One region of the Paenibacillus sp. FSL H3-0310 genome, then DNA from elsewhere that is predicted to be linked to it. Evidence: riboswitches for the same ligand, from Rfam matches in the RefSeq annotation. Region 1 holds a riboswitch; each other region holds the start of a gene.

Region 1 (4,793 bases):
ATCTGGATTGAAATGAAATATAGCTTCCCATACCGTAGCTAACTTGATATCTGCTGCACCTACTGAGACCGAAAGTGCCAATCCGAAGGCAATGGCAGCAAGTCCAAAAATAAGAATACCAATGGCAGCTGCCGGTCGGGTATGTAGAGCTTTTTTGGGTTCATTTTTAATACGATTTGCGAAATCTGAGGGTGAAACCATGAGTCGTCTCCTTATTCAATAGTTACAATGGTTTATATGATAACAACAATCATTCTCATTATCGCAAAAATATTTATGTTGTACAATTGCAGGATCGATTTTTCCGTACTATGGGTTGGTTTATAAAAAAATGGTGCAGATCTTTGTATCCCGAGATACTTGATCTGCACGCTCTTCCCCACCGAAATGATCAGTCTCATTCATGGTGAATTACGACTTTTATTTCACAAGACTTTTTAGCACATCGTCAATGATTTTTCTGCCAGCGTTCGCACCACTGTAAAGCCAGCTGCTTGTTGAGCTCATTTCATGCACATTTCCAGCTTTTACAGCTGGGATGCCCTTCCAGATTGCACTATCTAGGATCTCCAAACCCTCAGTCTTATCACTATTTACAAGGAAAATATGATCTGCGGTCAGCTCAGAAAGCTTCTCTAGTGAGATCGGATTCCAAGTTGCTCTTGTTCCTACTGGGATCTCTGTTACTAAGTTAGGCAGCGTTACGCCAAGGTCTGTATATAATACAGCTCCACTGCTGCGGGTTTCGTCTACAATATAGAAGTTTTTTTGCACCAACCATAAAATAGCCGCGGACTCTTGTCCAATAGCTCCTGCAAGCTGTTCTTTCGCAGCCGCTGCTTTAACATCATAATCTTTAATGGCTTTTTCTGCTTCAGGGGTTTTGTTCAAAATCTCACCCATCTTGAGCAACGATTTGCGCCAATCTTGATTTAGTTCATCCCCAATTACATAAGTGGGTGCAATCTTATTCAACTGATCGTAAATCCCGTTCTGAACAGAAGACTCCGATGGGATGATAATAAGATCCGGAGCAAAGCTGGTTACAGCCTCTAACGGAAGGTCGTAACTAATTGTAGGAACATCCTTCAATTCAGTGGCCAGATAATCCTGAACGCCGTTTGTAACTGACCATTGAGCTACTGGAGTTACACCCAGAGTTACCAAAGAGTCTTCCAAATATGAACCCAGAACGCGCTGTGGATTAGCCGGAATCGTTACTTTATGACCCATTGCATCTGTTAACGTCTTAGGTGCAGCAGGTGCCTCTGTAGATTCTGCTGTAGGCGCTGTTGTAGGCGCTGTTCCTGCATTTGATGAGCTTTCAGCATTATTATTACCACAAGCGGAAAGTATTAGCGTCATCACTATTAGTCCGCTCATCGTCACTTTCATGCTTCCTGATCTTTTTCTGTTAAGCCAAAACATTAAAAACCCTCCTATATGTAACTGCTTTGATATTCAAAGGTGACCTTTACCTCTGCTTCACTTTTAAATGATATTGATTCTCATTCTCTGTGTCAACATATAAATTTCAAATTCTGTGGATTTGCAACAATTTCCTTCATATAAAATACAAAAGAGGTTATATTCCGAACGTTCCGGATATAACCTCATCTTTAATCTTCTACTTATTTATTTAAATGATACGGGACAGTCGCTACTACAACGTCCTTTTGATTCATTAGATACGAGCGGATTAAAAAGCTGGTCTGATTATGAAGCACGGCTTGCCACCAATGTTTGGTAATAAACTGTGGAATCAGAATCGTGATGTGATCCGTCGCAGCGGTCTTCCACTCTACCGTATCGATAAACTTCACTAACGGACGAATGATACTACGATATCTGGAACGAAGAACAATCAGGCGTACACCTGGATTCCATTCCTCCCACCGTTGCTCCATCTTATGAATGTCTTCTTCATCAAAGCCTACATACACAGCAACAACATTATCTGTTAGAGACTTCGCATAGCTGATGGAATGTAATACAGCACGTGTAACCCCTGCAACAGGAACAACTACAGTACTTCCTTTAATTACAGGTTTATCAGTAGCCGGACATATACGCAGTTGATCCGCAGTATTCAAATAATGCTTATGAATACGGTGGAACACGAACATTACAGCAGGTAAGAAAATGAATGCCATCCATACGCTCGAGAATTTAGTAATGATAAATATAAGCGTAATCGTCAATGTAGTCAGCATACCGATGGTATTTACTACAAATCTTTTCACCCATCCAGCGGGTCTTGTTTTGATCCAATGCACCATCATCCCCAGTTGGGATAAGGTAAAAGGAATGAACACGCCTACCGCATATAGTGGAATCAAACCTTCCGTATTCCCATGGAATGCAGTCACAAGTATGATAGACATAACTCCTAGAAAAATAATGCCGTTTGAGAAGCCCAGGCGGTCACCACGGACCATAAATGCATGTGGCAGATATTTATCTTTTGCAAACATAAAGGCGAGCAGCGGAAACGCTGAATATGCTGTATTAGCTGCCAAGAACAAAATCACTGCTGTAATCCCTTGAATGAAAAAGTACAATCCGCCACGGCCAAAGGTCGATTCAGCGATCTGAGAGACAACCGTAGCCTTTTCATCTGGCACAATACCATACCAATATGCCAGCACAGTGATTCCGGTAAACATAAAGCCAAGGATAAGTCCCATGATCATTAGCGTCTTGGCTGCATTTTTCTCAGCCGGTGCCTTAAAGTTTGGGATCGCATTAGATACGGCCTCAACCCCCGTTAGGGCTGAACAACCAGAGCTAAACGCTTTTAATAGTAGAAACAAACTTACATTAGATACGGCGCTGCCTATTTCAGGAACATTCGCATGCGCGCCACCCATTGCATATTTAACGATACCGGAGATAATCAGAACAACAATCGAAACCACAAACAAATACACTGGAATTGCGATAAATGAAGCCGATTCAGTCACTCCGCGAAGATTAATGATTGTTAATAAAACGATAACAGATACAGCGATGAGAACAGTATGATTATGAAGACTTGGAAAAGCCGATGTGATCGCATCCGTCCCTGCCGAGGCACTAACCGCTACGGTAAGAATGTAATCCACCAATAATGAACCCCCAGCGAGCAGCCCTGTCGGAATACCAAGATTACTCTTGGCTACGATATAAGCTCCGCCTCCTTGCGGATAAGCAAAAATCGTCTGCCGATAGGATAAAATCAGGATGGCCAGCAGGCCCAATACGGCTAATGCAATTGGCAGGGAATACCAGATGGCAGTAAACCCGGCAGCCACTAGTACAATCAGAATTTGTTCCGTTCCGTAGGCTACAGACGAGAGCGCATCAGAAGACAGAACAGCCAGTGCTTTAACCTTGGATAACTTTTCATGATCGAGTTCATTCGACTTCATCGGACGTCCGATCAATAGTCGTTTTACCTTGCTTACCATGGTGGATACAGTTCCTTTCTTTGGGAGCTGAAACGGAATTTCCGTGCGCTGTTTTCATCGGTGGATTTCATAAATGCAGACACAAAATAAGCATACGGAAATGATCCGCATGCTTATGCATGGTCATTTTCCCACCTTGCTTACGAGGTTAGCTGGCGGATTCGGGCTGTGGTTATAGCCCTACGGTAGAGGTCTGTTCGACCCGGTTCCGATTCACCCCATTGGCATGAATGCCAAGTTTGGTTCCCCCGTTTTTCCTAAGAAAATTCAGCGCATATTCAACTTCTCACAAGGTCTAATATTAGTCTACAAAGTGCCTACAGTAAAGCGTTGAAAAAAATGAAAAAAGAATGAAAAAACATCCAATAAGCTCAAATATAGCGTCTTATTGGATGCTCTCTTTCATTATCTTCAATTATCCCTCTAGCCCGTGATTTTAATACCTTTTCAGCTTTTTTGTACCTTCCAAAGTAAAAACTAAAATCCTAAGCTCTCCTCAGCATCTACTTCAATCACTTCTTCTTCCCTACGTCCATACCAAAGAAGGAGACTTATTAGAGCAAAAGCGATTAAAGCTAACAAAGGAATCGTTATAAATCCGAAGTAGTTCAAGTAATCTTTATTACAAGGAACACCAACTGTACAAGGTAGAACTTTACTTAACGCTGGAATCTTCTGTTCCGCATAATGATAGATTGAGATACTGCCACCAATCAAACTTAATGGAAGCACATAAGGAATGATGCGCTTATCTCCACGGAAAGTGGCAATTCCCAACAAAAATAACTGCGGATACATAAAAATCCGCTGAAACCAGCAAAGCTTACAAGGTTCATACTTCAAGACTTCACTTAAATACAAGCTACCAGCTACAGCAACCAAAGAGACGAACCAGGCCAGATAGAGGCAGTTACGCTTGCAAAAAGATAGGAATTTTGTCACTTTGCCTCCACTGCTTTTGCGGCGGTGTTAATTTCAGATGTAATCGCTTCAATATCGAAAGGTTCAGCCGTTTTCACTCCATTAATGTAGAGCGAAGGCGTAGTTGTCACGCCTGAGTCAGTTGCCAACTGAATGTCTTTCTTCAGCTCATCTGCATAAGTTTTCTCTTGGATGTCTTTACGCAACAGATCGTAATCGATCGCTAATTTCTCTTTTTCAGCAAGGCTTACCAAGAAATCCTCAGTCGCCCATTCCACGCTCTCATCCCCTTGCTGCGCATACACAGCATCATAGAACTTCCAGAATTCATCCTTATTCTGATGGTATACAGACAATGCAGCTAGTGAAGCTGTCTCAGAGTCAGGACCAACGAAAGCCATATTTACAAAGTAAAGAGCTGCT
Region 2 (4,793 bases), 2.1 Mb from region 1:
GCAGCGGATTCAGGATGAGGTCCATAGGTTCGCGATCACCTTCCACCGTGAACAGCGCGGGAAGTCCATGGTTACCTCCAAGCTGGACTCTATACCTGGTATAGGTGAGAAGCGCCGTAAAGCGCTGCTAAAGCATTTCGGATCGCTTAAGAAAATTAAAGAAGCCTCCGTGGATGATTTCCGTACACTTTCTATTGGAGAAAAGCTGGCAAAACAAATTCTTGATGCGCTCAAGGATGAAGAGCCAACCTCATAGTAATGGTGACAAAAGAAAAAGGGTATCAAAGCAGCGACTAAAGCGGCTTTGATGCCCTTTTTTAATTTCATTACGTCTTCACATTAGTTTAAATCAAAGAAGAAGGCTCCACCGGCTTAGGCTTCTGTGGTGGATTAAATCGATAGACGATGTAAGCGACTATGAACGGCATAATAATCGCGAAGATACCCGCGCCTACATTTACGCTCTCCTTCATAAAGATCAGCGTAGCGCCCATCAGGATGCTGTCAAACACGACGTGGCTGAACATGACAGCAATAAACCCGTAACGAAGGAAAATATAGCTGAACAGTAGCCCGATTACAGTCAGCTCAATGGGACGGGAGCTGATGGGATAGATCGGATATAACGTATGGCCAAACGCCCAAACCAGCGTGGTGATCAAGCAAGCGATAAAAGTGTTCCGGAACACCTTTTTCAGCATAGGAATTCCGAAAAAGCGATAAATGGCTTCCTCAGATAAACCAGCGAGCCATGCGACGATAGGCAGAAGCCAAGCATATCTCATGTTATAAGGAGATTGGGTGGCGTCTGTAGTAGACCAATTGTGCAAGGTAAACGATAATATGATGAACATAACCGTCTGCACCCCTAGCAGAACGAAAGCCCAGATGTATCCAGCCCGGATACTGTCCAACACATATTGTCCATAGCCGGGCTCTTTGGCGCGGGGCCAAGGGTTCATGCCTTCCTCTTTTCGCCATAGGCCATTACCGCCCACTAAAGAGAAGTAGAGCAAGGAGGACATCAGCAGGCTGTACAAAGCATAAATGATAAACATAATGACAGAGGTAATCTGTGCTTCTAGCCCTTCGCCCGTTGATTCAGGCAGCATATTATAGGTGCTGATCATCATGATTACAAAATAGGCTGAGCTTAGGAATACTCCACGTTTAAAGGAAGTATGCTCTCTTCTAAGAATACTGTAGACGAGTGCCAGAATTCCTAAAATCAGTGTGGGTATACCGTAACCGAATAATGTTAGCTTTTCCGCTAAAGAGGTCTGTCCTTGTACGTAGGAGGTATGCCAAGCTGGTGCAGTGAATCCGGCATTAAAGCTGGATACCTGCTCTCCACTGAAATCAAAATAATAGTGCAATAAGGATTCGCCGACCTGAACAGTACTATCCGTATACACTAGCCCATGGCTTCCTGTATTCGATTCAATTTGTAGCTTGGCAGGATTTACTTCCCATTCCTGAAGCCAAGGACGAGCAAGATTCTCCTTCTGCGCTAGAGTGAGGTCAGCTCCCTTGTCCTCTTTTGCACCAACGGAAGCGATGCCTGACCCCTCTTCGGAGGTAACTTTTGCAGCCTTTGAGAAAGCGACAATCTTACCGTTATACATATTGAGGTCAACGATGATTTGCGGCTCTTGCTCCGCTGAAGGAGTAAGCGTTGCACGAAAGACATCAAAAGGATATTTTTGATCCAATTTTTTCTTGGTGTAGTCCTCCACAAGCTTCTCGCGAGACATATAACCATAAAAGGAAGAGTCCGTCTGGTAAAGTACATTCCATTGATCGTTTGGTGCTTCGGTGTAGTTGAGCTTTTGTTCTGCGAATAATATGGCTTGATCACGGGCTTCTGCCTTGCTAATGACGGTGGTATCTTCACCTGTAGGACTACTAAGCAGTGAAGGGGAAATCTGAAACATAATAAATAGAATAAGACCGATAATGCCCGAGATGATGAGCCTCTTGGAGAGGGCACGTTGCTGTAAGGGCTGGCCGACGGGATTCATGTAACGCCTCCTTGTTATGTACTGTGACAATGTTATGTTCCATTATAGTATTAGTGCCTGGTTGGTTACAAAAAACATTATATGTTCTTTTTATGGGTAATAGAGATAGTATAGAATAGTCATGTGAATTTATACCATGAATTTTATCGTGTTCATTTCTGCACGAATGATGAGAATCGGTGTAATTGCAGGGAAAACACGGAAAAGTGATGAGAAAAGGCACTCCTTTTGATGCAGTCTCTTTAAACCGCATTTTTTCATGTGAATGAGCATTAATTGTGTCTTTGTGAATTCACTAAATAACGTATATAATTTGTATGCAATTGTATAGTAGCCGAATTTCTGGTGAAAACGGGGGAACCATAAGAAGTGATGAAAAGTGGAGTGTACACGATAAATGGCACTTTCATCAGGGGTGAATTTCGTTCTGGGAACGAATAGGGCAGCCTGCACAGTCCGAATCCGACAGCTAACCTCGTAGGCTAATTTACTGCAGGAACCAAGTCAGCATTGGTTTTCCAGTGCTTTTTTTGTTGGAATTTTTGATAAGAAGGTGAGCAAAGTGGCTTCACAGTTTCGCAGGATTTCTGAATTTAAGTTTCTGAAGCTCTCGCCACCGCAGATACTGGTGCTTGGTTTTGCATCGATCATTCTGATAGGGGCCCTGCTGCTTATGCTGCCCATCTCAAGCACAAGCGGGAATTCCGTGGAATTTATTGATGCATTATTTACTTCAACGTCGGCAACCTGTGTTACAGGGCTTGTTGTGCTGGATACCGGAACTTCGTTCACGATTTTTGGGAAAACCGTAATTATGATCCTGATCCAGATCGGCGGCTTAGGTTTTATGACCATGGCCACTCTATTTTCACTGGTGTTAAAGCGTAAAATATCTTTGCGGGACAGGCTAATCCTACAGGAAGCCATGAATCAAGGCTCTATGGAAGGAATTGTGCGACTGATCCGGAGAGTCCTCATATATTCTCTTGTCATAGAAGGCTGTGCCGCTGTGCTGCTGTCTATTCGCTGGGCTTTTGATATGCCGTTGGGAAAAGCGATTTATTATGGCATATTTCATGCGGTGTCTATGTTTAATAATGCGGGGTTCGATATTTTTGGGGATTTTCGCAGTTTAACTGATTATGTATATGATCCGCTTGTGAATATTATTGTGATGTTTCTGATTGTCTCCGGCGGGATTGGTTTTATTGTAATGTCAGATCTGGTGGAGTTTCGGGTAACCCGCAGGCTGTCTCTACATAGTAAAGTTGTCCTGTCCACCAGTACAGGGCTGATTCTGATCGGAGCTTTGGTTATTTTTATATTTGAGTTTACTAACACTCGTACCCTGGGTTCACTGAATTTCGGCGGTAAAATATTATCGGCCTTCTTTCAATCCGTGTCTCCCCGTACGGCTGGCGCGAACACAGTAGATATTGCTGGACTTCGGCAGGCTACACAATTTTTTATAGTGATTCTTATGTTTATTGGTGCTTCTCCGGGCTCAACGGGCGGGGGGATTAAGACAACAACCTTTACGATGATGATTGGTGCTGTAATTGCTATGCTGCGTGGACGGGAAGATGTTGTGTTGTTCCGTTATCGGCTGGCTCAAGAGCGCATCTACAAGGCATTAACGATCACGCTGCTGGCTTTGTTGTTAATCGCCTCTGTGTCGATGATACTCTCCACAACTGAAGACAGTAATTTCTTGGCAATCTTGTTTGAGACGACCTCCGCCTTTGCTACGGTAGGACTGACTATGGGGCTAACTCCGGAACTGTCAGCGATCGGTAAGATTCTACTCTGTCTGACGATGTTTGCAGGTCGGCTAGGTCCACTAACCTTAGCGTATGCACTCGGTCCCAAACAGGGTAAACCACTGTATAAGTATCCGGAAGGTAAAATAATTATTGGATAGGAGTTAATTAGAAATGAAAGCACAGCAATTTGTAGTAATCGGCTTAGGTCGCTTCGGTTCAAGCCTGGCGCTTGAGCTGATGGAAATGGGCTACGAGGTGCTCGGCATTGACCACCATGAAGAACGCGTGGAGGAAATGAGCGATCAGCTGACGCATACGGTAGTAGCAGATGCTACAGATGAGGGAATTATGCGCTCGCTTGGTGTACGGAACTTTGATTGTGGGATTGTTGCGATTGGTGACAATATGGAGAGAAGCATTCTGGCGGCCATTTTGTTGAAGGAGATTGGAGTCAAGCAAGTGGTGGCTAAGGCAATCTCTATCCTTCATGGCCGCGCACTGTCGCGGCTGGGGGTTGATCGGGTTATTTTTCCGGAGCGGGATATGGGGATTCGTGTGGCACATCAGCTGGTGACGCCCAATTTGCTGGATTATATTGAACTGTCCAAGGATTATAAAATTGTCGAGCTGACCGTACCGTCCTGCATGAACGGCAGAAGCTTGTCTGATTTAAATACAAGAGCTAAATATGGCTGCAGTATTGTTGCCCTAAATAGGGAAAGCGGAATAATCGTCGCTCCAACTGCCCATGATTATTTAAGTGAAGGCGATGTTATGGTACTCATTGGTCCTAATGAAAGTATTGACCGTTTTGAGAGTGAAGTTGTGAACCAAGAATCATAGGAAAAGAAGCTGACTCAAAAGTAGTGAATTCTACTTGGGGGCAGCTTCTTTTTTATGGAGTAAAGAGTAGAAAACGTATTGGATTTTACTATGCCTATATGACTATAGACCATGCGTAGTGTTCTAAGATATTGCTTTGGCGGAGGCGAGTTGCTAGGTGTGATAT
Region 3 (4,793 bases), 1.2 Mb from region 1:
CAGGAATTCGCATCGTCATGCTTTTATCGGAATGAAATTCCTTGTCGACTTGATGAAACTGATCCAAAGCTTCTGCCAAAGCCTCAGGGCCCACCCGGATTACTATTTCCTCCACCTGATCTGCCCTGTTTGAACAGCCAGCCTCTTTGGGTACTTCATGTTGTGATTGAAAGGTATCCTGCGTCAGGAACAAATTCAGCATCCGGGAAAGACGAAACTCCCGATAATCCTGCCGTGCCCGGCAATAACCATAGATGTACCAGTTGCTATATTTAAAATGAAGCTTTACTGGTTCCATTTCACGGGTTGTACGTTCATTTTTTACACTGATGTAATCAAAACGGACAACATTTCGTTCTGCTATAGCCGCACGTAAAAGAGGTAGTGCGTCAGGATCCGTACGCCGGGTTTCAAGATCCACCGCGAGACTAGAGGTCTGTGGCTCCGTTCCAATCGTTTGCAGCCGTTCAATGGTTCCTTGCGCATGCTCATCTTCAAACACGGAAGAGAGACTGTTAAGTACAGTAATCAGAGAAGTGACATCATAGGAACGGAGCAGGCTTTTATCCATTTTATATCCGTCCATGATGCCATATCCACCTTTAGTTCCCTGATACGATACGACCGGGATACCAGCGGCACAAATCACATCAATATCCCTATAGATTGTTCGCTGGGAAACCTGAAACTCTTCAGCCAGCTTGGAGGCAGATAAAACTTCATGGTTCAATAGCTTGTAGATCATAGAAATCAATCGTTCCAATTTCATATGTGTATTCCCACCCATTAGTCCATTTCGTGTTACAGCGTGATTATATCATAGATTTTTTCGGGCTAATTTTGGGAGGGAGGAGTTTTGTTGTTGGTGATGAAGAAATATCCTATGACAGAGTCTGACAGAGCTGATTAATCTATTTACAGATTAAATCCGCAGGCTCGCCTGATAAATCATTAACAGAAATAATAGCATCGTTTTTTTTCACAGGTGGGGTCCAATATTGCTCATTCCCAGGCAGGTCATCGAACCATTCGGCGTCCTTTGGACAATCTAGAATCATAAATTTTCCGTACTCCTGATCTCTGGATTGATGGTATTTGAGATAGGCTTTCCCGTTATCAATGGCGAGAATTTCTATTTTTCCTGAGGTGTGGCTCATGGATAAGCGTACTCTTTTGCCAAGTCCTGAGGTTCTGGCTTTGGCTTCTTCTACAATTTGATAGACTTGCTCGAGCGGTAATACGAAATCCCGGTTTCCGGCAACGGGCCGGTTCACAAAGAAATAGTAGGGTGTAACGCCAGCCCATGAAAGCCGGTCCAATAGTTCCCCTAAAATAACGGGATCATCGTTGATGCCTTTGAGGATGGGAGTCTGATTTACGACAATTGCCCCTGCGTTGTGGAGAGCTTTAAATGCTTTTTTGGCTTCAGGTGTGATTTCACGAGGATGATTGATGTGCGCCATAACATAGATTCGTTTGTCTTCGGTAGAGTAAGTACGAATCAGCTCCAGCAGCTCTTCGTCTTCAGAGATCCGCATCGGATTAAATACGGGTATCTTCGAACCTAGTCTAATGATTTTAACATGCTCAATGCTTCTTAGATTTTCAATAATGGATCTTAGCTTCGGTGTGGAGAGAATTAAACTGTCCCCGCCCGTAAGAAGTACGTTGTTAATCTCCGGATTCTTTGCGATATACTCCAAGCCCGGAGAGACATCAGCCATCGCCTCTTTCACGTCATTTCGAAACAGACGCTTACGGAAACAGTAGCGGCAATAAGCCCCGCAGACCTCGGATACAATCAGTAGTGCAGTGGTTCTATACTTGTGCTGACAACCAGGTACCACATAATTCGTGTCCTCATCGGAGGCGTCCCAGCGCCCATACTCCAGCAGTTCACCTTCGTTAGGAATAACCAGCTTACGGATGGGATCATCTGGATCATCCCAGTTAATCAAAGACAGATAGTAGTCATTTACACGAAAAACAAATTTGTCTGTAATTTCTTTCAGATTCTCTTTTTCCAGCTCAGACAACATAGCTATTTTGTTAATATCCGTGAAGTACTTTACCTTTTGCACGTACATCTCTCCTTTGTCTCGTAGTGTGAGAAATGAGGGAGCCTTAGTGTCAAAGGCCAATCTACTGCCAGCAGGGTCCAAAAAAGCACAAAAAGAGACCCTTAGCAAGGGTCTCTGGTTATGTAAATAACATGAAAAGCAGACCCATCCACTGCTGACGAGGTTAGCTGACGGACTCGGGTAAGATGGTACCCTACATTCTAATGCTCAATGATTCGCCCCAATTAACTGGTTCCCCCGCTTTTCAACTGTAAAAGTTGGAAATTAAGCGTAGATAAAGTATACCCTATGAAGTTTTGAAAAGTCAAAAGAGAATCCTAGATTCACCCTCAATTGCTAGCGCTACTTCCGCCGAGTAGTTTAGGCAACAGCGTTAGCAGCTTCTCCCGGGTTAACGCATCACTAGAGTTCCATTTGCTTCCGTCGAGCAGATAAACATGTCCCTGACGTACTGCCGGGAGAGTGTTCCAAAGTGAGCTGTCTAGTAATCGTTCCATCGCAGCTCGCGAGTCTTTGCGTTCCGGAATGAACATGAAGATATGATCTCCGGCGTAGGCAGGCAGTCGTATTGGATCAACTTCGGCGAACCCTAACTCTTCGTCCAATATGGCTTGGATCTCTTCGGTCGGTTGTAAACCAAATGGGGCATAAAGCGCAGTGGAGAATCCGGACATTCCCATAGCATATAGATGATCTCCATGATCATAGACCAAAGCAGAGGCGGTTTCTCCAACTTGGAGAGTTGTCGAGTAAAGCTGCTGCCACATGGCAGCGTTTTTGATTGTGAATGACTCCAGCCATGCTTCGGCTTCGCGCTGTTTACCTAGCCAACTGCCTAATGTCCGCATTCGGTTGTCGAGAGGCGCAAATGAATCAAAGGTGAGTGTCGGAGCGATACCAGAAACTGCTCTGTAGGCTCTTTCATCACTATTTGCCAAAATGATCAAATCTGGGTTTAGGGAAGCGGTTAACTGCGGGTCCAGTGGAAACCCGACGTTGGCGAGCTTCTTAAGCCGATGTTTATAGACGCTGTTCCGGGCGAACGCTTCATCTCCACCGATAGGCTTTACACCTAACGCGAGAAGGTCGCCAAGTGTCTCGCCATGATAGACAATACGTTTCGCTCGTTCAGGAATTTCCACCTCATGACCCGTCCAATCCTTGACGGTAAGCTTACGACCTTGCTGATGTGCATATTGTCCGGGTGTAACGCCGGTTTTTTGCCGAAAGCGGCGGCTGAAATAGTATTCATCCGAGAAGCCGACCAGTCTGGCGATTTCCCGCAGTGGTTCAGTCGATTCCTGCAGGAATCGTTTGGAATGATTAATACGCAGATCCGTCAGGTATTCAAGCGGCTTTTTACCCGTAAGCTGCTGAAAGATCGGTGTATATTGCCAGATTGATATTCCCGCCAGTTCAGCTAACTGCTTCACGGTGATACTCTCTGTATAATGCTCCTGAATGAATGTTATGGTCATTTCTACGGATTCCGTAGGACTTGGCAGGTGTTTGGAAGGGTAATTATGCTCAAAAAGTAGCAGCAGCAATTCTTGGAATTTTAATTGTCGCTTAAATTGTTGTACATCATCGGTGTTATTCCTGTTCATGAGCAGGTCTTCGACTAGTCGGATTACCTTGGTGAACGGGTGCACAATTAACTCCCGTCTGCCGGAAAGCAGCTCTCCAGAATATCGTTTAGGATGCTCGGTTGTATAGATTGCTGTAAAGGTGATGAGGTAATAATACAACGTCAGCTCCTGGTTGTCCGTACTATAGGAGATTCCAGGAGATAGTAGATAACATTTATCCGTACTTAGTATCACGCTTTGATCATCGAGGTTCAATTGTCCGTTCCCTCCAGTAAATATGAGAAGGGTATAGTCCTGGTTTGTACGCGTTATAGAGCTTGAATCGGCAGCTTGAATCATCAGTTCGGCCTCGTTTAGCTGAAATAGCAGAGAGTGGAGTGGGGGGCAGGACGATGATGTATGCAGCATGGGTTCAGCCTCCGTTCATTTGGTGAGAATGATTATCAATGAATTCATTGTATATAAAAAAAAGAAGCATATCAACAGCTGTTGACATGCTTCTTGCAGTTTTTTATCAGCCTTGTGTTAAACTCTTCATCACAGAAGGTTATTTCATATTCAATAGCTGTGGAATTTCGCCAAGCAGCCATTCTCTTGTTGTCGCATCACTTGAAGTCTTCATGATGTCTTGTGTATAGACATAACCGTTCTTGACGGCAGGAAGGCTCTTCCAGATAGGGCTCTTTAATAGATTCTCTGTGGATTGTTTTGCTTCTTCTGCCACTGGAGTCAAGAGGAATATCCGGTCTCCGGCATATTCTTTCAGGACTTCCATGGATACTTCCTGGAACCCTTTACCTTCATCAAGGATCTTCTGAATAGCTGGAGTTGCCTTGAAGCCATTCTCCCCATAGAGTACCTGTGAAAGTCCGGTTGCTGCCATTATAAACAGTCTGTCTCCTGGATAATAAGTGAAGACCGCAGCCGATTCGCCCTCTTTCATGCCTGCGGATTTCAATTGCTTCCACATGTTCTCTTCAGCGGTTTTATACTGCGCAAGCCATGCTTCTGCTTCAGTCGTTTTCCCAACAATTCCACCAATGTCCAGCATACGTTCCTGGAGTGGGGCAAAGGTATCAAATATTATAGTGGGTGCAATTTTGGAGAGCTGTTCGAAATCAGC

Evidence for each region. Region 1 has a riboswitch for cyclic di-AMP ahead of MHH63_RS11625 (APC family permease). Riboswitches for the same ligand answer to the same signal wherever they lie in the genome.
Region 2: it holds a riboswitch for cyclic di-AMP, as region 1 does, so the genes downstream of both, MHH63_RS02385 (TrkH family potassium uptake protein) here and MHH63_RS11625 (APC family permease) in region 1, are expected to answer to the same signal.
Region 3: it holds a riboswitch for cyclic di-AMP, as region 1 does, so the genes downstream of both, MHH63_RS16950 (KamA family radical SAM protein) here and MHH63_RS11625 (APC family permease) in region 1, are expected to answer to the same signal.

What each region holds. Positions count from the first base shown of each region.
Region 1 is NZ_JBBODC010000001.1:2,557,678-2,562,470, reverse strand. Features, by position in the region: gene MHH63_RS11635 (FecCD family ABC transporter permease) at 1-201, opposite strand, end outside; gene MHH63_RS11630 (iron-hydroxamate ABC transporter substrate-binding protein) at 421-1,428, opposite strand; gene MHH63_RS11625 (APC family permease) at 1,632-3,449, opposite strand; cyclic di-AMP (ydaO/yuaA leader) riboswitch at 3,573-3,732, opposite strand; gene MHH63_RS11620 (disulfide oxidoreductase) at 3,927-4,391, opposite strand; gene MHH63_RS11615 (DsbA family protein) at 4,388-4,793, opposite strand, start outside.
Region 2 is NZ_JBBODC010000001.1:494,603-499,395, forward strand. Features, by position in the region: gene uvrC (excinuclease ABC subunit UvrC) at 1-256, shown strand, start outside; gene MHH63_RS02380 (CPBP family intramembrane glutamic endopeptidase) at 345-2,021, opposite strand; cyclic di-AMP (ydaO/yuaA leader) riboswitch at 2,344-2,521, shown strand; gene MHH63_RS02385 (TrkH family potassium uptake protein) at 2,584-3,942, shown strand; gene MHH63_RS02390 (potassium channel family protein) at 3,956-4,627, shown strand.
Region 3 is NZ_JBBODC010000001.1:3,722,601-3,727,393, reverse strand. Features, by position in the region: gene MHH63_RS16955 (helix-turn-helix transcriptional regulator) at 1-769, opposite strand, end outside; gene MHH63_RS16950 (KamA family radical SAM protein) at 912-2,087, opposite strand; cyclic di-AMP (ydaO/yuaA leader) riboswitch at 2,219-2,362, opposite strand; gene MHH63_RS16945 (AraC family transcriptional regulator) at 2,411-4,078, opposite strand; gene MHH63_RS16940 (ABC transporter substrate-binding protein) at 4,218-4,793, opposite strand, start outside.